One region of the Streptomyces sp. P9-A4 genome, then DNA from elsewhere that is predicted to be linked to it. Evidence: riboswitches for the same ligand, from Rfam matches in the RefSeq annotation. Region 1 holds a riboswitch; each other region holds the start of a gene.

Region 1 (5,748 bases):
AAGTCGTCGAAGCCGTCGTCCTCCGGGCGCTCCTGGAGGCCCAGGTCGTGGTCGAGCTTGGCGGCCTGGATCAGCGTCCAGATCTGGGCGCGGATCGCGGGCAGCTTCGCCGGGTCCATGGAGGAGATCTGCGCGTACTCGTCGAGCAGCTGCTCCAGGCGCGCGATGTCGCCGTACGAGTCGGCGCGGGCCATCGGCGGCACCAGGTGGTCGACGAGGGTGGCGTGGACGCGGCGCTTGGCCTGGGTGCCCTCGCCCGGGTCGTTGACCAGGAAGGGGTAGATCAGCGGGATGTCGCCGAGGGCGGCGTCGGGGCCGCAGGCGGCGGACAGACCGGCGTTCTTGCCGGGCAGCCACTCCAGGTTGCCGTGCTTGCCGAGGTGGACCATGGCGTCGGCGCCGAAGCCTCCGTCCTCGGCGCGGGCGGCGATCCAGCGGTAGGCGGCCAGGTAGTGGTGGGACGGCGGGAGATCGGGGTCGTGGTAGATCGCGATCGGGTTCTCGCCGAAGCCGCGCGGCGGCTGGATGAGGATCAGGAGGTTCCCGCGCCGCAGGGCCGCGAGGACGATGTCGCCCTCCGGATTGCGGGAGCGGTCGAGGAACATCTCGCCGGGCGCCGGGCCCCAGTGCTCCTCGACGTGGGTGCGCAGCTCCTCGGGGAGCGTCGCGTACCAGCGCTTGTAGTCGGCGGCCGGGATGCGGACCGGGTTCTTCGCGAGCTGCTCCTCGGTCAGCCAGTCCTGGTCGTGGCCGCCGGCCTCGATGAGGGCGTAGATCAGCTCGTCGCCGTCGCCGGAGAGCAGGCCGGGGAGGTCGGCCTCGGGCCCGAAGTCGTACCCCTCGGCGATCAGCCGGCGCAGCAGGGAGACGGCGGAGGCGGGGGTGTCCAGGCCGACGGCGTTGCCGATGCGGGAGTGCTTCGTCGGGTACGCGGAGAGGACGAGCGCCAGCCGCTTCCCGGCGTTCGGGATGTGGCGGAGGCGGGCGTGCCGGACGGCGATCCCGGCGACGCGGGCGGCGCGCTCGGCGTCGGCGACGTACGCGGGCAGGCCGTCCTCGTCGATCTCCTTGAAGGAGAACGGGACGGTGATGAGCCGGCCGTCGAACTCGGGCACGGCGACCTGGCTGGCGGCGTCCAGCGGGGAGAGGCCCTCGTCGTTCTCCTCCCAGGCGGCGCGCGAGCCGGTCAGGCAGAGCGCCTGGAGGATCGGCACGTCGAGCGCGGCGAGCGCGCCCGCGTCCCAGGCCTCCTCGTCGCCGCCGGCCTGCGCCTCGGCGGGCTTCGTACCGCCCGCCGCGAGAACGGTGGTGACGATGGCGTCGGCGGTGCGGAGGCGGTCGAGCAGCTCCGGCTCGGGGGCGCGCAGGGAGGCCACGTACAGCGGGAGGGCCTGGGCTCCGGCGTCCTCGACGGCCTCGCAGAGGGCGCCGACGAAGGCGGTGTTCCCGCTCATGTGGTGGGCGCGGTAGTAGAGCACGGCGATCGTCGGACCGTCGGTCGTCCGGGGCGTGCGCTCCAGGGGGCCCCAGGTGGGGGCGGCGGCCGGGGCCTCGAAGCCGTGACCGGTGAGGAGCACCGTGTCGGACAGGAAGCGGGCGAGCTGCTCCAGGTTCGCGGGGCCGCCGTGCGCCAGGTAGGCGTGGGCCTCGGTGGCGACGCCGACGGGGACGGTGGACGCCTCCATCAGCTGGGCGTCGGGGGCCTGTTCGCCGCTGAGGACGACCATCGGCTTCCCGGCCGCGCGGACCGCGTCGAGGCCGTCCTCCCAGGAGCGGAGCCCGCCGAGGAGCCGTACGACGACCAGGTCGGCGCCGTCGAGCAGGGCCGGAAGGTCGGCGAGCGGCAGCCGGGAGGGGTTGGCGAAGCGGTACTCGACCGGACCGCCGCCGGAGCCGGCGGTCGCCGCGCGGGCGCTGAGCAGATCGGTGTCGGAGTGCGACAGCAGCAGAAGCATGGCGAGCGCAGGCCTTCCTCGGGGTTGTCCGCGCCCCGGGTGGTCGTATGGACGGCGGGAGTTCCTGACTCACCCGCACCATCGCTGGTACGGGCTCACAGTGGCGGGACCGCGCCGGATTCTCACCGGGCTTCCTCCCCGGGGTCCTGGGACCCCATGCCGATCTGCATCCTAGATCGTGCGGTCTCCGCGCCGGAGGGAGCCGGGGAGTCGGCCGGATCACACTCGGTGGCCGCCCGGTTCCCCGTGGGTATGCTCGCCGCCATGCCGCCCACCCCGCCCCCGCCGCCCGAACCGGGCGAAGCTCGCATACGGGACCGTGGCGACGCCTGCCCCGGAGCGCTGCGCCTGCATCCCGCCGACGACGGCCGGCTCGCCCGACTGCGCCTGCCCGGCGGGCGCTTGACCGTGCGTCAGGTCGAGGTGCTCGCCCTTGTCGCCGAGACCCTCGGTGACGGGCGGATCAGCATCACCTCGCGGGGCAACGCGGAGCTGCGCGGTCTCGGCGACGGCTGCGGGGCGGAGCTCGCGGGGCTTCTCGCCGGGGCGGGGCTGCTGCCCTCCCCCACCCATGAACGCGTCCGCAACATCGTGGCCTCCCCGGCCTCCGGACTCGACGGACTCGGGTACGCGGACGTGCAGTTGTGGGCGCGCGCCCTGGACACCGCCCTGTGTGCCGAACCCCGGGCCGCGTCCCTTTCGGGACGGTTCCTGTTCCTCCTCGACGACGGGCGCGGGGACGTCGCCGGGCTCGGCGGCGATGTGAGCTTGGTCGCAGGAGAGGGCGGGACCGTCCTGCTGTGGCTCGGCGCGCGGGTCTTCCGGCTCGCCGCCGACGACGCCGTCCGCGCCGCCCTCACCGCCGCCCTCGCCTTCCTCGACGCCGCCGAGACCGCCGGGAACGGGGCCTGGCGGCCCCGCGAACTGCCCGAAGGGCACGTACCCGACTGGGCAGGAGCCCTCGCACGGGCCGGGATCCCGGCGGAGCCCGTACCCGTACCGCCGCTTCCCGCGTCCCCGCCCCCCGCACCCGGGCCGCTCGGCGAGCACGCCCTGCACGTCCTCGCCCCGCTCGGCCGGCTGACCGCCGCCCAGCTGCGGGCCCTGCCGCCCGCCGGCGAGATCCGGCTCACGCCCTGGCGCGGGGCGGTCGTCACCACCGACCCCGCGAGACTCCCCGAGCTGGAGTCGTACGGCCTGATCACCCGCCCCGACGCCCCCGGCGCCGGGGTCACCGCCTGCACCGGACGCCCCGGGTGCGCCAAGTCCCTCGCCGACGTCCGGGCGGACGCCCTCGCCGCGCCCCCCGGGCCGCTGCCCGTGCACTTCTCCGGGTGCGCGCGCCGCTGCGGGCACCCGTACGGCGCCTGGACCGGTGTCCTCGCCACCGGCGACGACACCTATCTAGTGGACGGCGCCCCCACCCCCCGTACCTCCCTGCCCGCGGCAGTCGCGGCGGCCCGCGCCCTGCCGACCCACACGAGATGAGCGAGAGCACCAGGATGTTCGACTACGAGAAGGACGGGGCGGAGATCTACCGCCGGTCCTTTGCCACCATCCGCGCCGAGGCGGATCTGGCGGGCCTGCCCGCCGACATCGCCCAGGTGGCGGTCCGGATGATCCACGCCTGCGGCATGACCGACCTCGTGCAGGACATCGCGTACTCCCCCGGGGTCGTCGCGGACGCCCGCGCCGCCCTGCGCGCCGGTGCGCCGATCCTCTGCGACGCGCAGATGGTCGCGAGCGGCGTCACCCGCAAGCGGCTGCCCGCCGACAACGAGGTGATCTGCGCGCTGTCGGACCCGGCCGTGCCGGGCCTCGCCGCCGAACTCGGCACCACCCGCTCCGCCGCCGCCCTCGAACTCTGGCGGGACCGCCTCGAAGGCTCCGTCGTCGCCATCGGCAACGCCCCCACCGCCCTCTTCCACCTCCTGGAGATGGTCGCGAAGGGCGGGCCCCGCCCGGCGGCCGTCCTCGGCATACCGGTCGGCTTCATCGGCGCCGCCGAGTCCAAGGACGCGCTGGCCGCCCAGGACCTCGGCCTCGAATACCTCGTCGTACGGGGCCGGCGCGGCGGCAGCGCGATGACCGCCGCCGCGATCAACGCGATCGCTCACGAAGCGGAGATCCAGGCATGAGCGGGGCCGAGGGCATGACCGGGACCGAGGGCATGAGCGCGAAGGGCGACGGGGGCACGACCGTGACCGGCAAGCTGTACGGCGTCGGGCTCGGGCCCGGCGATCCGGACCTGATGACCGTGGCCGCCGTGAAGGCCATCGCCGCCGCCGACGTCGTCGCCTACCACTCGGCCCGCCACGGCCGTTCCATCGCCCGCTCGATCGCCGCCGGACACCTCCGCGAGGACCACATCGAGGAGCGGCTGATGTACCCGCTCACGGTGGAGACCACCGACCACCCCGGCGGCTACCGGGGCGCCCTCGACGACTTCTACGAGGAGGCCGCGGCCCGCCTCGCCGCCCACCTCGACGCGGGCCGCACGGTCGCCGTCCTCGCCGAGGGCGACCCGCTGTTCTACGGCTCGTACCAGCACATGCACAAGCGGCTCGCCGACCGCTACGACACCACCGTCATCCCCGGTGTGACCTCGGTCAGCGCCGCCGCCGCCCGGCTCGGCGAGCCGCTGTGCGAGGCCGAGGAAGTCCTCACGATCATCCCCGGCACCCTGCCCGAGGACGAGCTGACGGCCCGTCTCGCGGGCACCGACTCGGCGGTCGTGATGAAGCTCGGCCGCACCTTCCCCACCGTGCGGCGGGCCCTCGAACGGGCCGGCCGGCTCGACGACGCCCGCTATGTGGAGCGCGCCTTCATGGCGGGCGAGCGCACCGGCGGACTCGCCGCCGTCGACCCCGAGTCCGTCCCCTACTTCTCGGTGGCCGTCCTGCCCTCCCGGATCGACGCCACGCCTCCCGTGCGGGACCGGGGCGAGGTCGTCGTCGTCGGCACCGGACCGGCCGGGGCACCCTGGCTCACCCCCGAGTCGCGCGGCGCGCTCGTCAACGCCGACGTGCTCGTCGGCTACACCACCTATCTGGACCGGGTGCCGGTGCTGCGCCCCGGGCAGATCCGGCACGGCTCCGACAACAAGGTCGAGTCCGAGCGCGCGGAGTTCGCCCTCGACCTGGCCCGCCGCGGCCGGAAGGTCGCGGTCGTCTCCGGCGGCGACCCGGGTGTCTTCGCGATGGCCACGGCCGTCCTGGAGGTCGCCTGCGAGCCGGAGTACGCGGACGTTCCCGTACGGGTCCTCCCGGGGGTGACCGCCGCCAACGCCGCAGCCGCAGCGGCGGGCGCCCCGCTCGGCCACGACTACGCCACGATCTCCCTCTCCGACCGGCTCAAGCCCTGGGACGTCATCGAGGCCCGGCTGCGCGCCGCCGCCGGCGCCGATCTGGTCCTCGCCCTCTACAACCCGGGCTCCAAGTCCCGTACGCACCAGGTGGCCGCCGCCCGCGACCTCCTCCTGGAACTGCGTCCCCCGCAGACCCCGGTGGTCGTCGCCCGGGACGTCGGCGGCCCCGAGCAGTCCGTAAGGGTGGTCACCCTGAAGACCCTGGAGCCGTCCGAGGTCGACATGCGCACCCTGCTGCTCGTCGGCTCCTCGCAGACGCGCGCGGTGGAACGGGCGGACGGCCGCACGATCACCTGGACGCCGCGCCGGTACGGGTGACCCGGCCCCGAAGCACCGGCTACGGGTGACCCGGGCGGAACCCGCAGGTCCCTAGGAGGCGGTGCGGGTGAAGGTGCCCAGGCCCTCCTGGTCCAGGTACTCCACGCG
Region 2 (5,748 bases), 3.1 Mb from region 1:
TGCCCTCGGTCAGGGTTCCGGTCTTGTCGAGGGCCACCGCGTCGACCTGGCCGAGGCGCTCCATCACGACGGCGGACTTGACCAGGACGCCGTGCCGGCCCGCGTTCGCGAGGGCGGAGAGCAGTGGGGGCATGGTGGCGAGGACGACGGCGCAGGGCGAGGCGACGATCATGAAGGTCATCGCCCGGAGCAGTGCGTCGGTCAGGTCGGCGCCGAGGGCGAGCGGGACGAGGAAGACGGCCAGGGTGGCGGCGACCATGCCGAGCGAGTAGCGCTGCTCGACCTTCTCGATGAACAGCTGTGTGGGGGCCTTGGTCGCGGAGGCCTCTTCCACCATGCGGACGATCCGGGCGATCACCGAGTCCGAGGCGTCGCGTTCGACCCGGACGCGCAGTGCGCCGGTGCCGTTGAGGGTGCCGGCGAAGACCTCGTCGCCGTTCTCCTTGAGCACGGGCAGGGGCTCGCCGGTGATGGTGGCCTGGTCGACCTCGCTCGCGCCCGTCAGGACACGGCCGTCGGCGCCTACCCGCTCGCCGGGGCGGATGACGACCGTGTCGCCGACGAGGAGTTCCCCGGTCGCCACGGTCTCCTCGGTGCCGTCGCCGAGGAGGCGGGTCGCGGTGGTCGGGGCGAGGTCGAGCAGTCCGCGCACCGAGTCGGCGGTACGGGTGGTGGCCACCGCTTCGAGGGCGCCCGAGGTCGCGAAGATGACGATGAGGAGGGCCCCGTCGAGCACCTGCCCGATGGCGGCGGCGCCGAGGGCGGCGACGACCATCAGCAGGTCCACGTCCAGGGTCTTGTCCCTGAGCGCCTTGAGGCCCTCCTTCGCGGGTTCCCAGCCGCCCGCGAGGTAGGCCGCGGCGTACAGGGGTCCCCAGGTCCACGCGGGCGCGCCGAGGAGGTGCGGGGGGAGGGCGGCCAGGAAGAGGACCAGGGCGGCCAGCGCCCAGCGGGCCTCCGGCAGCGCGAGGACGCGGGTGCGGCGGCGCGGCGGCGTGGTCACGGCGGAGGGCCGGGCTGGTTCGGTCAGGGTGGAGACCATGGCGGAAGGAGTCCTTCGGGGGAGGGGGCGCACGCGCTCACCCACGGGAGGGGTCGTACCGTCCCACCGTACAGGAATACTTGAACATCCATTCATGTGTTCATTTCCGTAGGATGGCGTCCATGGGCCACGGAGCGAACACCACGGACGACGGCGCACCCGCGCGCACCCGCCTGACCCCCGAGAACGCGCAGCAGGTCGCCACCACCCTCCAGGCCCTCTCCACACCGTCGAGGCTCCTGATCCTGGCCCGCCTGCGCGAAGGGCCCTGCGCGGCGACCGAACTCGCGGACGCCGTCGGCATGGAGCAGTCCGCCTGCTCCCACCAGCTCCGTCTGCTGCGCAACCTCGGCCTCGTCACCGGCACCCGGCAGGGCCGCTCCGTGGTCTACGCCCTGCACGACGACCATGTCGCCGGCCTCCTCGACCAGGCCCTCCACCACGTGGAGCACCTCCGCCTCGGCGTGACGGACCCGGCCACCGGGGTGCGCGGGGCGTAGCCGGGGCGGGCGGACCGGCCGGGGTCCGCTCGTGTTCCCCGAGAGGGCCGGGCATCCCGTCGTGGTGACCGGAAAGAAGGCGGGGCGTGCGGCGATCACCGCCACAACCGGGCGCCCCCTCACTAGAGTCGGTACCGAGTCGACATTCTCTGTCAGCCTCACCAGGAGGTACCGATGCGCATGCTCATCAACGTCCCCGAGACCGTCGTCGCCGATGCCCTGCGCGGAATGGCCGCCGCGCATCCCGAGCTCAGCGTCGACGTGGAGCGGCGGGTCGTGACGCGGCGGGACGCGCCCGTCGCGGGGAAGGTCGCTCTGGTGTCCGGCGGAGGGTCCGGGCACGAGCCCCTGCACGGCGGGTTCGTGGGGCCGGGGATGCTCGCGGCCGCCTGCCCGGGAGAGGTCTTCACCTCCCCCGTGCCCGACCAGATGGTGCGGGCCGCGGCGGCGGTGGACAGCGGCGCCGGGGTGCTGTTCGTCGTCAAGAACTACACCGGGGACGTCCTGAACTTCGAGATGGCCGCGGAACTCGCCGAGGAGGAGGGCATCCGGGTCGCCAAGGTCCTCGTCGACGACGACGTCGCCGTCACGGACAGCCTGTACACGGCGGGCCGGCGCGGCACCGGCGCCACCCTCTTCGTGGAGAAGATCGCGGGCGCGGCGGCCGAGGAGGGCGCCCCGCTGGAGCGGGTGGAGTCGATCGCCCGCCGGGTGAACGAACGCTCCCGGTCCTTCGGCGTGGCGCTCGCCGCGTGCACCACCCCCGCCAAGGGCAGCCCCACCTTCGACCTCCCGGAAGGCGAACTGGAGCTGGGGGTCGGCATCCACGGCGAACCCGGACGCGAGCGGCGGCCGATGATGACCTCGCGGGAGATCGCGGACTTCGCCGTCGACGCCGTCCTGACGGACCTGCGCCCGTCCGGGCCGGTGATCGCCCTGGTGAACGGGATGGGAGCGACCCCGCTCCTCGAACTGTACGGATACAACGCCGAGGTGCAGCGGGTGCTCGGCGAGCGGGGGGTGCCGGTGGCCCGGACCCTGGTCGGGAACTACGTGACCTCGCTCGACATGGCCGGCTGCTCGGTGACCCTGTGCGAGGTGGACGAGGAACTGCTGCGGCTCTGGGACGCGCCCGTGGAGACACCGGCGCTGCGCTGGGGACGGTGAGCCGGGTGATGGAACAGGTGGGAGAGAAGGAAGAGACGGGAGAGGCGGACCGGGTGGACGACGGCACGGAGACCTTCGGCGCGGACTTCCTGGTCCGCTGGCTGACCCACCTGGCCGAGGCGGTCGACCGCGAGGCGGACCGGCTCACCGAGCTGGATTCGGCCATCGGCGACGCCGACCACGGCGTCAACCTCAAGCGCGGGTTCGCCGCCGTGAGCGACATCCTCGCGAAGGAGCCGCCGGCGACGCCGGGCGCGGTGCTCACCACCGCCGGACGGCAGTTGATCTCCACGGTCGGCGGCGCGTCGGGGCCGCTGTACGGCACGCTGCTGCGCCGTGCGGGCAAGACGCTGGGCGACGGCGAGCGGGTCACCCGGGCCGAGTTGGCGGAGGCCCTCGGTGCCGGTGTGGCGGCCGTGTCGCAGCTGGGCGGGGCCCAGGTGGGCGACAAGACGATGCTGGACGCCCTCGTGCCGGCCGTGGAGGGGCTGCGGGAGTCGTACGGTGCCGCCCGTACGGCTGCCGAGGCGGGCGCCCTCGCGACCGTACCCCTGAGGGCCCGCAAGGGCAGGGCCAGTTACCTCGGCGAGCGGTCGGTGGGCCACCAGGACCCGGGGGCGACGTCCTCGGCCCTGCTGTTCGCGGCACTCGACGAGACGGCGGGCGCGGAAGCCTCACGCAGCGAGGAAGCCTCACGCAGCGCGGAGTCCTCGCGTACGGAAGCGGCGGGCGCCGAGACCTCGCGCGCCGAGGGGGCGTCATGAGCGGCGGGACCCCGGCCGGTTCCGTCGGCATCGTGCTCGTCTCGCACAGCGCCGCCGTCGCGACGGCGGTGGCCGAGCTGGCCCGGGGGCTCGCCGGCGGCGGCGACCTGGCGCCCGTGGCCCCCGCGGGCGGGACCCCGGACGGCGGCCTCGGCACAAGTTCCGAGCTGATCTGCGAGGCGGCGAAGGCCGTCGACCGGGGCGCCGGGGTGGCGGTCCTGGTCGATCTGGGCAGCGCCGTACTCACCGTGAAGGCGCTGCTCGCCGAGGGCGACGAACTGCCCGGGGGCACCCGCCTGGTGGACGCGCCGTTCGTCGAGGGCGCGGTCGCCGCCCTGGTCACGGCGAGCGCGGGCGGGGACCTCGACGCGGTGGCCGCGGCGGCCTCGGAGGCGTACGCCTACCGCAAGGAGTGAGTGCGCGGAGTGACCGAGACGCCGCACCGGGTGGCGACCGTGTTGTGATCCAGCAGGTCAACGCACTAATGTCGCAGGGCCTTGGTGTACGGGAAACCGGTGAAGTACCGGTGCGGCCCTCGCCACTGTGATCGGGAGGTCCGGCTCCACCCCCGCGGGGAACACCCTCGGGGAAGCCACTGGACCGCGTCGGGAGACCGTCGTGGTGTGGGAAGGCGGAGTCCGGACGGCATGACCGTCAGCCAGGAGACCGGCCAGGGTGCGTTGTCCATCCACGAGGTGCTGGAGAGGGTCTCCCAACCATGCATATAGCCGAGGGGTATCTACCCCCTGTGCACGCCGCCGCCTGGGGCGTCGCGTCCGCGCCGTTCGTCGTCCACGGGGTCCGCGCGCTGACCCGCGAGGTGCGGTCGAATCCCGAGTCCACCCTGCTGCTCGGCGCCTCCGGCGCCTTCACCTTCGTCCTGTCGGCACTCAAACTGCCCTCGGTGACGGGGAGTTGCTCACACCCGACCGGTACGGGTCTGGGCGCCATCCTGTTCCGGCCGCCGATCATGGCGGTCCTGGGGACGATCACCCTGCTCTTCCAGGCGCTGCTGCTCGCGCACGGCGGCCTGACCACGCTCGGCGCGAACGCCTTCTCGATGGCGATCGTCGGCCCCTGGGCCGGCTACGGGACGTACCGGCTGGTGCGCCGCCTCGGGGCGCCGCTGATGGTCGCCGTCTTCTTCGGCGCGTTCGTCGCCGACCTCTCCACGTACTGCGTGACCAGCGTCCAGCTGGCCCTGGCCTTCCCCGACCCGGGCAGCGGTGTCCCCGGCGCGCTCGTCAAGTTCGGCGGGATCTTCGCCGTGACGCAGATTCCGCTCGCGGTGAGCGAGGGCCTGCTCACCGTCCTCGTGATGCGGCTGCTCACGCAGTCCAGCAAGGGTGAACTGATCCGGCTCGGCGTCCTCGCCGGGCGTCGGACGGACCGGCACGAGGAGGCGGCCGCGCGATGAGCAGGAACGCGAAGATCAACGCCCTGCTGCTGCTCGTCGTCGCCGCGCTCGCGGTGCTGCCGCTGGCGCTGGGGCTCGGGGACCACAAGAAGGAGCCGTTCACCGGCTCCGACGCGGAGGCGGAGACCGCGATCACGGAACTTCGCCCGGACTACGAGCCGTGGTTCAGCCCCTTGTACGAGCCGCCGTCCGGAGAGATCGAGTCCGCGCTGTTCGCCTTGCAGGCGGCCGTCGGCGCGGGCGTCCTGGCGTACTACTTCGGTCTGCGGCGGGGCCGCAGACAGGGGGCGGAACGAGCGAAGGCGGAGGCCGGGGCGGCCGTGGAGGAGGGGGCCGCCGCGCACGAGCACGGCGCCGCTCCCCCGCACGACGAGCCCGCCGCCGCGCCGCCGCGCGGGGCACCCGACGGGCAGGACGCGTAGCCGCCGATGCTGCCGATCGACGCGGCGGCGCACAGCGGTCGCTGGCGCCTCCGTCATCCTGCCGAGAAGGCGCTGCTCGGCTTCGGCCTGACCTTGTGCGCCGTCGGTCTGCCGCCGTGGCCGGGCGCCGTGCTCGTCGCGGCGGCCACGCTCACGGTCCTGCTCGGTCCGGCCGGTGTGCCGGGCCGGGCCCTGTGGCGGGCCTTCCGGGTGCCGCTCGCGTTCTGCGTCACGGGAGCCGTTCCGCTGCTCTTCGAGGTCGGCGGCGCCCGGGGGCTCGTCGCGTGGGCGCCCGGCGGGCCCGCGCAGGCGGGCGGGCTGCTGCTGCGGACCGCGTCGGCCTCGCTCGGGGTGCTGCTGTTCGCGTTCACGACGCCGGTGTCGGACGTCCTGCCCCGGCTCGTACGGGCCGGGGTGCCGGCGCCGGTGGTCGACG
Region 3 (5,748 bases), 2.0 Mb from region 1:
TTCGAGACGTCACGGGGGCAGTCTTCCCGCTGACGGCCCGAAAGCCCAATCGGAATCGGCCACCCCGTCATGACGGGCGCGCGGACGGGCCCGGGAACAGGCGCGGCCGCCCGGGGAGAACAGTCGCGGACGGCCTCGGCGGAACGGGGGCGGCGGCCTCAGAGGAGGGGAGTGAGGAAGCGGCGGAGGGCTTCCTCGTAACGGACCGGGTCGGCGTTCCACATCGCGGCGTGCGGGGCGTGCCGCACGGTGTGGAGGGTGACCAGGTCGGGACGGCGCGCGGCGAGCTCGACGGAGGGTTCCCAGGGGGCGACGGTGTCGTCGGGGCCGTGCAGGAGGAGGACCGGGACGCGCAGGGCCTCGGGTTCGGAAGCGGCCATGAGCAGGTCGCCGTGGACTCCGGTCCTGCCCTGGGCGGAGCGGACGGCGAGCGGGAGCAGCGGTCCGGGGACGTGGTGGGCCGAGACGAGGTTGCGGAGGGTGGCTTCCCAGTCGAGGACCGGGGAGTCGAGGACGAGGCCGCTGATCCGGTCGCGCATCCCGGACTCGGCGGCGGCGCGCAGCGCCATCGAGGCCCCGGTCCCCCAGCCGTGCAGGACGACCTTGCGGGCGCCGCGACGGACGGCGTACCGGATGGTGGCGTCGACGTCGCGCCATTCGGAGTCGCCGAGGTGGGCGAGGCCGTCGGGGGAGGCGGGTGCTCCCTCGTCGCCCCGGTAGGCGGGGACGAGGACGGGGATCTTGCGCCGGTTGAAGAAGGGGACGACGTTGAGCGGGTGCTCGCGGGTGGTGCCGAGGCCGTGCAGGGCGATGACCCAGGTGGTGCGGGGGGCGGCGACCAGCCAGGCGGGCAGCGGGCCGAGTTCGCCGGGGATCTCGACGTCCTCCTGGGCGAGCCCGAGGGCGGTGATCGGTGTGCCCCGGTGCAGCTGGGGGGTGAACCGGACGCGGGCTCCGGGGCCGAACACCCCGAGTTCGACCCGTTCCAGGCGCCGGACGACGGTGTCCGCGGTGTGCGGGACCCGGTCGAGGACGGGGCCGACGACGGCGTGCAGGCCGTGGCCCTCGATCCCGTACGTGCCGGGGCGCAGCGAGGCGAGGCTGCGGGTGAGGGTGATCCGTTCGGGGTCCGTGGCGTGCACGGTCAGTTTGGGATCCCCGGGCAGGGGTCGTCCGGACGGCGCCCTGAGGGCGACGTCGCTGGCGTACCGGCCGGCCGCGATCGCGACCGCGCCGACACCGATCAGAGTGGTGACGGCCGCTGCCGTCGCTGTAGCCGGGCGCACGCTCCCAGTCTCGGCACGGTGGGGGCGGGCTGCCACCGGACGGACCCGGCCGGGGGGGTGGGGCGGGGGCCGGGGTCGCCTCGGGGAGGGCCCCTGGGGAGTGACATGGGTCTCCTCGGCGGGGTCGCCCGTCCGGATGACGCGGTCCGGGGAGCGGAACCGGGTGGCGTGGGGCGAACCGGGTCAGGTCGTACGTGCCCGGTGTTCGCCCGGATTACCCGGGGTCGCGGGGTGACCGCATCGTGGACGACCGGCACGCCGGAGCCGTAAGCGGAATGTCTTGACACCGGATGGGGACACCGCAGCGCCCGACCCAGTTCACCTTCCGTTCACTCAGGTTGCCTACGTTCGACTGGCCACTGACGCCAAACGATTGCCTGGGTAAATGGAACACATCACGCTGCTGCTCGCCATTGTGGTCGTGACAGCTCTCGTGTTCGATTTCACGAACGGTTTCCACGACACCGCCAACGCGATGGCCACGACCATCTCGACCGGTGCGCTGAAGCCCAAGACGGCGGTGGCCATGTCCGCCGTGCTCAACCTCGTCGGCGCGTTCCTGTCCGTGGAGGTCGCCAAGACGATCTCCGGCGGGATCATCAACGAAGAGGGCATCCGCACAGAGGTGATCTTCGCCGCGCTGGTCGGCGCCATCCTGTGGAACCTGCTGACCTGGCTGCTCGGACTGCCGTCCAGCTCCTCCCACGCCCTCTTCGGCGGTCTCATCGGCGCCGCGGTCATGTCGGCCGGCTGGTCGGCCGTGAACGGCCCGACGATCGTCACCAAGGTCCTCATCCCGGCCGTCGCCGCGCCGATCGTGGCCGGTCTCGCCGCGATGCTGGCCACCAGGCTGACGTACCGGATCGGCGCGAAGACCGACGAGAAGCACACCGCCAAGGGCTACCGGGTCGGCCAGATCGCCTCCGCCGGTCTCGTCTCCCTCGCCCACGGCACCAACGACGCCCAGAAGACGATGGGCATCATCACCCTGGCCCTGGTCACCCAGGGCGTCGTCGACCCCGGCTCCAACCCGCCGCTCTGGGTCGTCGTCTCCGCCGGCGTCGCGATCGCCCTCGGCACCTACCTCGGTGGCTGGCGCATCATCCGCACCATGGGCAAGGGCCTCACCGACCTCCGGCCGCAGCAGGGCTTCGCCGCCCAGACCAGCGCCGCGACGGTCATCCTGGCCTCCTCGCACCTCGGCTTCTCCCTCTCCACCACCCAGTCCTGCTCGGGTGCCGTGATGGGCGCCGGTCTCGGCCGCAAGGGCGGTGTCGTCCGCTGGTCGACCGCGACCCGGATGTTCGTCGCCTGGGGTCTGACCCTGCCCGCCGCGGCCCTGGTCGGCGCCGGTGCCGAGTTCCTCACCAAGCAGGGCCCCTGGGGCATCGCCGCCGTCGCGGTCCTGCTGATCGCCGGCTCGGGCGTCATCTGGTCGCTGTCCCGCCGCAAGCCGGTCGACCAGCACAACGTCACCGCCGACGACCTCGACGCCGAGGCCGAGCCCGCGGGTGTGGTGACCACCGCCATCGCGGCCGTCACCCCGCCGCCGCCGGCCGGTTCCGTCGCCGCCGTCACCGACGAGGACCTCAAGACCACCATCCCCGCGCCGGCCCCGACCGACCCGAGCGCTCCCCCGGCCCCCGCCGCAGCGGTGTAAGGAACGAACGACATGAAGATCGACTGGGCAGCCCTCGGCTCCGTCTTCGGAGTCAGCCTCGTGGCGACCGTCGCGCTGGTGGGCCTCTTCACCCTCGGCGTCATCGGCCTCTCCAAGCAGGAGCAGGCCGCCGCCCAGGGAGGCTCCGCCGCCCTGGCCCGCACCGGCGCCTACGCCTGCTTCGCCCTGTGCCTCGCGGCCGTGGCGTACGGGATCTACCTGATCGTCGCCTGACGGTCCGCGAACACCAACGGCCGGGCGGTCCGCACCTCGTGTGCGGGCCGCCCGGCCGTCGTGTTTGTGGTGCTTCGCACAGTGACGCGATGCAGGTCAAGGGTGAGTTGACGGCTGTTCTCGGGCCGTGGTGGACTGCCGAGGCCATTACGGAGGCAGTAGAGGAAGTCCGGTGCGAATCCGGCGCGGTCCCGCCACTGTGACCGGATCCGAAGGGTCCGGGAGTCAGGAACTCTCGCCGCCGGTCACGTCGATCCAGGGCGCGGACCCTGAGTGAGGACGCAGCGCCATGCCCGGCCGCAGCCCCAGACCTTCCAGAGCCACCGCCGTCTTCGCGTACGGCGCCGCCGCGGGCCTCGCCGTCGACCTGCTCGTCGGCGACCCCCGCCGCGGCCATCCCGTCGCCGCGTTCGGCCGGGCCGCCGCCGGGGTCGAACGGGCCCTGTGGCGCGACCACCGCGGCTGGGGCGCCCTGCACACCGCCGTCTGCGCCGGCTCCACCGCCGCCCTCGGCGCGCTCGCCGCCCGGACCGTGCGGAACCGGCCGGCCGCTTCCGTCGCCCTCACCGCCGCCTCCGTCTGGGCCGTCGTCGGCGGTACGACCCTGGGGCGGGAGGCCCGCGCGATCGGCGGCGCCCTCGCCGCCGGGGACCTGGAGGTGGCCCGGGAACGGCTGCCCCACCTGTGCGGGCGCGACCCGCACTCCCTGGACGGACCGGCGATGGCCCGCGCGGTCGTCGAGTCGGTCGCCGAGAACACCTCCGACGCCGTGGTCGGCGCCCTCTTCTGGGGCGCGGTCGCGGGCGTGCCCGGCCTCGTCGCCTTCCGCGCCGTCAACACCCTCGACGCCATGGTCGGCCACAAGTCGCCGCGCCACCGCCGCTTCGGCTGGGCCTCCGCCCGCCTCGACGACCTGGCCGGCTGGCCCGGCGCCCGGCTGACGGCCGTGGCCGCGACGCTCGCCGGAGGGAACCCGCGCGGGGCCGTACGGGCCTGGCGGGCGGACGCGGCGAAGCACCCGAGCCCCAACGCGGGCCCCGTCGAGGCCTCCTTCGCGGGCGCGCTCGGCGTACGGCTCGGCGGGACCCTCTCGTACGCCGGAAGGACCGAGCACCGGCCCGTCCTGAACGGGGAGGGGCGGCCCGTCGAGGTCGCCGACATCGACCGGGCGGTCCGGCTGTCCCGCCGGGTCACCGGACTGACCCTGGCCGCCTGTGTGGGCGGCCGGATGATCGCGAGCGCGCTGAAGCGGAGGAACGCATGAGGGGTGGGGGGCTGCTCGTCGCCGGGACCACGTCCGACGCCGGCAAGAGCGTCGTGACGGCCGGCATCTGCCGCTGGCTGGTCCGGCAGGGGATCAAGGTCGCGCCGTTCAAGGGACAGAACATGTCCCTGAACTCCTTCGTGACGCGCGAGGGCGCCGAGATCGGGCGGGCGCAGGCCATGCAGGCGCAGGCCGCCCGCGTCGAGCCGACCGCGCTGATGAACCCAGTGCTGCTCAAGCCGGGCAGCGACCGCTCCAGCCAGGTCGTCCTCATGGGCAGGCCGGTGGGGGAGATGAGCGCCCGGGGGTTCTTCGGGGGGGCTGGGGAGGCGTCTTCCGGGAAGAGGCTGCACGGGGGACGGCAGAAGACGCTCTTCGAGCCGGTGATGGCGTGCCTCGAGGAGCTCCGGGGCACGTATGACGCCGTGATCTGCGAGGGGGCGGGCAGTCCGGCCGAGATCAATCTGCGGCGCACCGACATCGTGAACATGGGCATAGCGCGGGCCGCGAAGCTGCCCGTGGTCGTCGTCGGGGACATCGACCGGGGCGGGGTCTTCGCCCAGTTCTTCGGGACGACGGCGCTGCTCTCGCCCGAGGACCAGTCGCTGGTCGCGGGCTATCTCGTGAACAAGTTCCGGGGTGACGTCACCCTCCTGGAACCGGGTCTCGACATGCTGCACGGGCTCACCGGGCGCCGGACCTTCGGCGTCCTGCCGTACGCGCACGGGCTCGGCATCGACGAGGAGGACGGCCTGAGGGTGTCGCTGCGCGGCACCGTCCGCGAGTCGGTCGTCGCACCGCCGGTCGGTGAGGACGTGCTGCGGATCGCCGTCTGCGCCGTACCCCTGATGTCCAACTTCACGGACGTGGACGCACTGGCCGCCGAGCCGGGTGTCGTCGTGCGGTTCGTGGACCGGGCGGAGGAGCTCGTCGACGCGGACCTGGTCGTCGTGCCGGGGACCCGGGGGACGGTGAAGGCGCTCGCGTGGCTGCGCGAGCGGGGGCTCGCGGACGCCCTCGTCCGGCGCGCGGCCGAGGGCCGGCCGGTGCTCGGCATCTGCGGCGGCTTCCAGGCCCTGGGCGAGCGCATCGAGGACGAGGTCGAATCGAGGGCCGGAGTGGTCGACGGGCTCGGGCTGCTGCCCGTACGGGTGCGGTTCGGGGTCGAGAAGACCCTCGCCCGGCCGGTCGGCGAGGCGCTCGGGGAGCGGGTCGAGGGGTACGAGATCCACCACGGCGTCGCGGACGTGCTGGGCGGTGAGCCGTTCTTGGACGGCTGCCGGGTCGGCTCCGTGTGGGGCACC
Region 4 (5,748 bases), 1.5 Mb from region 1:
GACACCCTGATCTACATCGTCATCGCGGTGGCGATCATCTACATCCCGATCAAGCTGGGCGGCTTCGACGAGATCTTCGCCAAGGCGGGCGAGGCGTACGCGCAGACCAACCCGGCGACCGGCAAGCCGCGCGGCGCGCTCGTCCCCGGTGAGGCCGGCCAGTGGACGTACGCGACCCTCGCGCTCGGCTCGGCGCTCGCGCTGTTCATGTACCCGCACTCCATCACGGCGACGCTGTCGTCGAAGAGCCGTGACGTCATCCGCCGCAACACCACGATCCTGCCGCTGTACTCGCTGATGCTGGGCCTGCTCGCGCTGCTCGGCTTCATGGCGATCGCCGCCGGGATCAAGGTGAAGAACGGCCAGCTCGCGATCCCGCAGCTGTTCGAGACGATGTTCCCGGACTGGTTCGCGGGCGTCGCGTTCGCCGCGATCGGCATCGGCGCGCTCGTCCCGGCCGCGATCATGTCGATCGCCGCGGCCAACCTCTTCACCCGCAACATCTACAAGGACTTCATCAAACCGGACGCCACCCCGGCCCAGGAGACCAAGGTCTCCAAGCTGGTCTCGCTCCTGGTGAAGGTCGGCGCGCTGGTCTTCGTCCTCACCATGGACAAGACGGTCGCGATCAACTTCCAGCTGCTCGGCGGCATCTGGATCCTCCAGACCTTCCCGGCCCTGGTCGGCGGTCTGTTCACCCGCTGGTTCCACCGCTGGGCGCTGCTCGCCGGCTGGGCCGTCGGCATGGTCTACGGCACGGTCGCCGCGTACGGCGTCGCCAGCCCGACCCAGAAGCACTTCGGCGGCTCCTCCGCGGAGATCCCGGGCATCGGCGAGATCGGCTACATCGGCCTCACCGCCTTCGTCCTCAACGTCGTGGTCACGGTCGTCCTGACCTTCGTCCTCAAGGCCGTCAAGGCCCCCGAGGGCGTCGACGAGACCTCCCCGGCGGACTACACGGCCGACCGCGGCGACTCCGGGGTCAAGGACCTCCCGAAGGTCGGCGCCGGGTCGCACTGACCCACGGACGCGCGGTGAAGGGGCCCGGGAAAATCCCGGGCCCCTTTCCGTACGCGCCGGGGCACACTGACCGTCATGGACTTCACGATCAGGGCGGTACGGCCCGAGGAGTACGAGGAGCTCGGTGACCTCACCGGGCTGACCTATCTGAACGACGGACTGCTGCTGCACGGAGAGGACGACTTCTATCTGGACGTGCTGCGCGACACCGCCCGGCGGGCGCGCGAGAGCGAGGTGCTCGTCGCCGTCGACGCCGAGGACGGGATCATCGGCGGGGTGACCTTCGCCCCCGGCGGCACCACCTGGGCGGACATCGCGGTCCCCGGCGAGGCCGAGTTCCGGATGCTCGTGGTCGCTCCGGCGGCCCGCGGCAGGGGCGTCGGGGAAGCCCTCGTACGCACCTGCGTGGACCGGGCGCGGAACCTGCCGGAGTGCGCGCGGATCGTGCTCTCCACGGACGCGAAGATGGTCTCGGCGCACCGGATCTACGAGCGGTTGGGCTTCGTCCGCACCCCCGAGCGGGACTGGGAGCCGATCCCCGACCACCGCCTGCGTACCTACGCCTTGGCGTTCTGAGCCCGGGACCGACACAACATGTGGGGGGTGCCACGAGCGGCGCCCCCCACATGTATGCTCGTCCTCGCTGTCGACGCAGGGGAATCCGGCGCGAATCCGGAACTGTCCCGCAACGGTGTGCTTCATACGGATTCGACGGATCCGTACGACGTGAGTCCGAGGACCTGACGACAGCGCGCCCGGTCCGTCCGTTCCGGGTGCCACAGACGTCCGGGCCTCGCGGAGTGGGCCGGTGGACGCGGCGCACCCGCGCGTACGGGTGCCCGCCTGCCCGCCTTCCCCCGCCGCGGCCCCGAGCCGAGCGAGGGAGAGCCCCCACGTGACCATCGCGCCCGCCGATCCGGCGTCCGCCGAGGCTTCCGCGGTCGAGAGCGACGGCCCCGGGACCGTGCTGCTGCGGACCCTGACCGACCTCACCGCCGATCTCCCCGACACCGACCCCGGCAAGGTCGCCGCCGCCGCGCTCCGCGGTCGCAGCGCCGTCGCGGACGAGGCGGAGCTGCGCGAACTGGCCACCGAGGCTGCCGCGGGCCTGATCGCCGAGGACCCGGCGTACTCCCGGCTCGCCGCCCGGCTCCTGACGATCACGATCGCCGACGAGGCGGCCGGCCAGGGCGCCGTCGCCTTCTCCGCCTCCGTGGCCGTCGGTCACCGCGAGGGTCTGATCGCCGACCGCACCGCCGCCTTCGTCGCGCTGCACGCGGACCGGCTCGACGCGACGATCGACCGGGCCGGCGACGACCGCTTCGGCTACTTCGGTCTGCGCACCCTCTACTCGCGCTACCTGCTGCGCCACCCGATCACCCGCGAGGTGATCGAGACCCCGCAGCACTTCATGCTGCGCGTCGCCTGCGGTCTCGCCGAGGACGACTCGGTCCGCGCGCTCGACGAGGTCGCCGCGTTGTACGGCCTGATGAGCCGCCTGGACTACCTGCCGTCCTCCCCCACGCTCTTCAACTCCGGCACCCGCCACCCGCAGATGTCCTCCTGCTACCTGCTGGACTCCCCGCAGGACGAGCTGGACTCCATCTACGACCGCTACCACCAGGTCGCGCGGCTCTCGAAGCACGCGGGCGGCATCGGCCTCTCGTACTCCCGCATCCGGGCCCGCGGTTCGCTGATCCGGGGCACCAACGGGCACTCCAACGGCATCGTGCCGTTCCTGAAGACCCTCGACGCCTCCGTCGCCGCCGTGAACCAGGGCGGTCGCCGCAAGGGCGCCGCCGCGGTCTACCTGGAGACCTGGCACGCGGACATCGAGGAGTTCCTCGAGCTCCGCGACAACACCGGCGAGGACCAGCGCCGCACGCACAACCTGAACCTGGCGCACTGGATCCCTGACGAGTTCATGCGCCGGGTCAACGCCGACGCCGACTGGTCGCTGTTCTCCCCGGCGGACGTGCCCGAGCTGGTCGACCTGTACGGCGAGGAGTTCGACGCCGCCTACCACAAGGCCGAGGCGGCGGGCCTGGCCCGCAAGACCATGCCGGCCCGTGACCTGTACGGCCGGATGATGCGGACCCTGGCCCAGACCGGCAACGGCTGGATGACCTTCAAGGACGCCTCGAACCGGACCGCCAACCAGACCGCCGAGCCCGGCACCGTCGTCCACTCCTCGAACCTCTGCACCGAGATCATCGAGGTCACGAACGACGGCGAGACGGCCGTCTGCAACCTGGGCTCGGTCAACCTGGGTTCGTTCGTCGTCGGTTCGGACATCGACTGGGACCGCCTGGACGAGACCGTCCGCACGGCCGTCACCTTCCTCGACCGCGTCGTCGACATCAACTTCTACCCGACCGAGCAGGCGGGCCGCTCCAACGCCCGCTGGCGGCCGGTGGGCCTGGGCGCGATGGGCCTCCAGGACGTCTTCTTCCAGCTGAAGCTGCCGTTCGACTCCGCCGAGGCGCGCGCGCTGTCGACGAAGATCTCCGAGCGGATCATGCTGGCGGCGTACGAGGCCTCCGCCGACCTCGCCGAGCGCAGCGGCCCGCTCCCCGCCTGGGACGAGACCCGCACCGCCCGCGGCGTCCTGCACCCCGACCACTACGACGTGGAGCTCAACTGGCCGGAGCGCTGGGCGGCGCTGCGCGAGCGGATCGCGGCGGTCGGCATGCGCAACAGCCTCCTGCTCGCCATCGCGCCGACGGCGACCATCGCCTCGATCGCGGGCGTCTACGAGTGCATCGAGCCGCAGGTCTCCAACCTGTTCAAGCGCGAGACGCTGTCCGGCGAGTTCCTCCAGGTCAACTCCTACCTGGTCGACGAGCTGAAGAGGCTCGGCGTGTGGGACGCGCAGACCCGTGACGCGCTCCGCGACGCCAGCGGTTCGGTGGCCGGCTTCACCTGGATCCCGGCCGAGGTCCGCGAGCTGTACCGGACGGCCTGGGAGATCCCGCAGCGCGGTCTGATCGACATGGCCGCCGCCCGTACGCCGTTCCTGGACCAGTCGCAGTCGCTGAACCTGTTCCTGGAGACGCCGACGATCGGCAAGCTGTCGTCGATGTACGCGTACGCCTGGAAGCAGGGCCTGAAGACGACGTACTACCTGCGCTCCCGCCCGGCGACCCGGATCGCCCGCGCCGCCCAGGCGTCGACGGCCGCCGCCGCCATCCCCGTCCAGCAGGCGACGCCCGACGCGGACGCCCTCGCCTGCTCCCTCGAAAACCCCGAGTCCTGCGAGGCCTGCCAGTAATGACCAACGAGAAGAAGAACCTCCTCGACCCGGGCTTCGAGCTGACCCTCCGTCCGATGCGCTACCCGGACTTCTACGAGCGCTACCGCGACGCCATCAAGAACACCTGGACCGTGGAGGAGGTCGACCTCCACTCGGACGTCGCCGACCTCGCCAAGCTGACGCCGGCCGAGCAGCACATGATCGGCCGTCTGGTCGCGTTCTTCGCGACGGGCGACTCGATCGTCTCCAACAACCTGGTGCTGACGCTCTACAAGCACATCAACTCCCCGGAGGCGCGGCTGTACCTGAGCCGTCAGCTCTTCGAGGAGGCGGTGCACGTCCAGTTCTATCTGACGCTGCTGGACACCTACCTGCCCGACCCGGACGACCGCGCCGCCGCCTTCGACGCGGTCGAGGAGATCCCCTCCATCCGCGAGAAGGCGCAGTTCTGCTTCCGCTGGATGGACTCGGTCGAGAAGATCGACCGTCTGGAGACGGCCGCCGACCGCCGCCGCTTCCTGCTGAACCTGATCTGCTTCGCCGCGTGCATCGAGGGCCTGTTCTTCTACGGCGCCTTCGCGTACGTGTACTGGTTCCGGTCCCGCGGCCTGCTGCACGGCCTGGCCACCGGCACCAACTGGGTGTTCCGTGACGAGACGATGCACATGAACTTCGCCTTCGAGGTCGTGGACACCGTCCGCAAGGAGGAGCCGGAGCTCTTCGACGACGCCCTCCAGCAGCAGGTCACGGACATGCTGAAGGAGGCCGTCGAGGCGGAGCTGCAGTTCGGCCGCGACCTGTGCGGCGACGGCCTGCCCGGCATGAACACCGAGTCGATGCGCGAGTACCTCCAGTGCGTCGCCGACCAGCGCCTCCAGCGCCTCGGCTTCCCCCCGGTGTACGGCTCCGAGAACCCCTTCTCCTTCATGGAGCTCCAGGGCGTCCAGGAACTCACCAACTTCTTCGAGCGCCGCCCGTCCGCCTACCAGGTGGCGGTCGAGGGCTCGGTGGACCTCGACGAGGACTTCTAGCCGGTACGAGAAAGGGCCCCGCTCCTGGTGAGGAGCGGGGCCCTTCTTCGTGTCGCGGGGCCGGATCAGGCGTTCGGCACCGTCTCGTAGCGCGGGGTGCCCTCTTCCATCTGGCGCAGGGCGTCCTTGCGGTCGCGCTTCGACAGCTTGTCGATGTAGAGGAAGCCGTACAGGTGGTCCGTCTCGTGCTGGAGGCAGCGGGCGAAGTAGCCGGTGCCGCGGACCTTGACCGGGTTGCCCTGGGCGTCCTGGCCGTGGACCTCCGCGTAGTCGGGGCGGGCCAGCTCCGCGTAGGCGGTCGGCACCGAAAGACAGCCCTCGTTGGACTCGTCGAGGGCGCGCAGCTCGGCCGGGAGCTCCTGGAGGACCGGGTTGACCACGACACCGGTGTGCCGGACGCCCTCGTCGTCGGGGCAGTCGTAGACGAAGACCTTGAGGTCCACG

What was found. A riboswitch is a leader RNA that binds a small molecule or an ion and turns the genes downstream of it on or off. The one in region 1 is predicted to bind cobalamin.
Region 2: it holds a riboswitch for cobalamin, as region 1 does, so the genes downstream of both, V4Y03_RS01975 (energy-coupling factor ABC transporter permease) here and cobN (cobaltochelatase subunit CobN) in region 1, are expected to answer to the same signal.
Region 3: it holds a riboswitch for cobalamin, as region 1 does, so the genes downstream of both, V4Y03_RS06970 (cobalamin biosynthesis protein) here and cobN (cobaltochelatase subunit CobN) in region 1, are expected to answer to the same signal.
Region 4: it holds a riboswitch for cobalamin, as region 1 does, so the genes downstream of both, V4Y03_RS22950 (ribonucleoside-diphosphate reductase subunit alpha) here and cobN (cobaltochelatase subunit CobN) in region 1, are expected to answer to the same signal.

Annotation. Positions count from the first base shown of each region.
Region 1 is NZ_JAZIFY010000001.1:3,560,109-3,565,856, forward strand. Features, by position in the region: gene cobN (cobaltochelatase subunit CobN) at 1-1,955, opposite strand, end outside; cobalamin riboswitch at 1,995-2,134, opposite strand; gene V4Y03_RS15950 (cobalamin biosynthesis protein CobG) at 2,208-3,443, shown strand; gene V4Y03_RS15955 (precorrin-8X methylmutase) at 3,440-4,093, shown strand; gene V4Y03_RS15960 (precorrin-2 C(20)-methyltransferase) at 4,126-5,640, shown strand; gene V4Y03_RS15965 (serine hydrolase) at 5,692-5,748, opposite strand, start outside.
Region 2 is NZ_JAZIFY010000001.1:436,554-442,301, forward strand. Features, by position in the region: gene V4Y03_RS01950 (heavy metal translocating P-type ATPase) at 1-1,042, opposite strand, end outside; gene V4Y03_RS01955 (ArsR/SmtB family transcription factor) at 1,165-1,542, shown strand; gene dhaK (dihydroxyacetone kinase subunit DhaK) at 1,717-2,709, shown strand; gene dhaL (dihydroxyacetone kinase subunit DhaL) at 2,718-3,473, shown strand; gene V4Y03_RS01970 (PTS-dependent dihydroxyacetone kinase phosphotransferase subunit DhaM) at 3,470-3,889, shown strand; cobalamin riboswitch at 3,955-4,162, shown strand; gene V4Y03_RS01975 (energy-coupling factor ABC transporter permease) at 4,192-4,890, shown strand; gene V4Y03_RS01980 (energy-coupling factor ABC transporter substrate-binding protein) at 4,887-5,312, shown strand; gene cbiQ (cobalt ECF transporter T component CbiQ) at 5,319-5,748, shown strand, end outside.
Region 3 is NZ_JAZIFY010000001.1:1,546,126-1,551,873, forward strand. Features, by position in the region: gene V4Y03_RS06950 (hypothetical protein) at 1-13, opposite strand, end outside; gene V4Y03_RS06955 (alpha/beta hydrolase) at 159-1,286, opposite strand; gene V4Y03_RS06960 (inorganic phosphate transporter) at 1,672-2,946, shown strand; gene V4Y03_RS06965 (hypothetical protein) at 2,959-3,180, shown strand; cobalamin riboswitch at 3,295-3,434, shown strand; gene V4Y03_RS06970 (cobalamin biosynthesis protein) at 3,470-4,444, shown strand; gene V4Y03_RS06975 (cobyric acid synthase) at 4,441-5,748, shown strand, end outside.
Region 4 is NZ_JAZIFY010000001.1:5,050,788-5,056,535, reverse strand. Features, by position in the region: gene mctP (monocarboxylate uptake permease MctP) at 1-1,020, shown strand, start outside; gene V4Y03_RS22955 (GNAT family N-acetyltransferase) at 1,096-1,596, shown strand; cobalamin riboswitch at 1,651-1,782, shown strand; gene V4Y03_RS22950 (ribonucleoside-diphosphate reductase subunit alpha) at 1,916-4,291, shown strand; gene V4Y03_RS22945 (ribonucleotide-diphosphate reductase subunit beta) at 4,291-5,304, shown strand; gene def (peptide deformylase) at 5,370-5,748, opposite strand, start outside.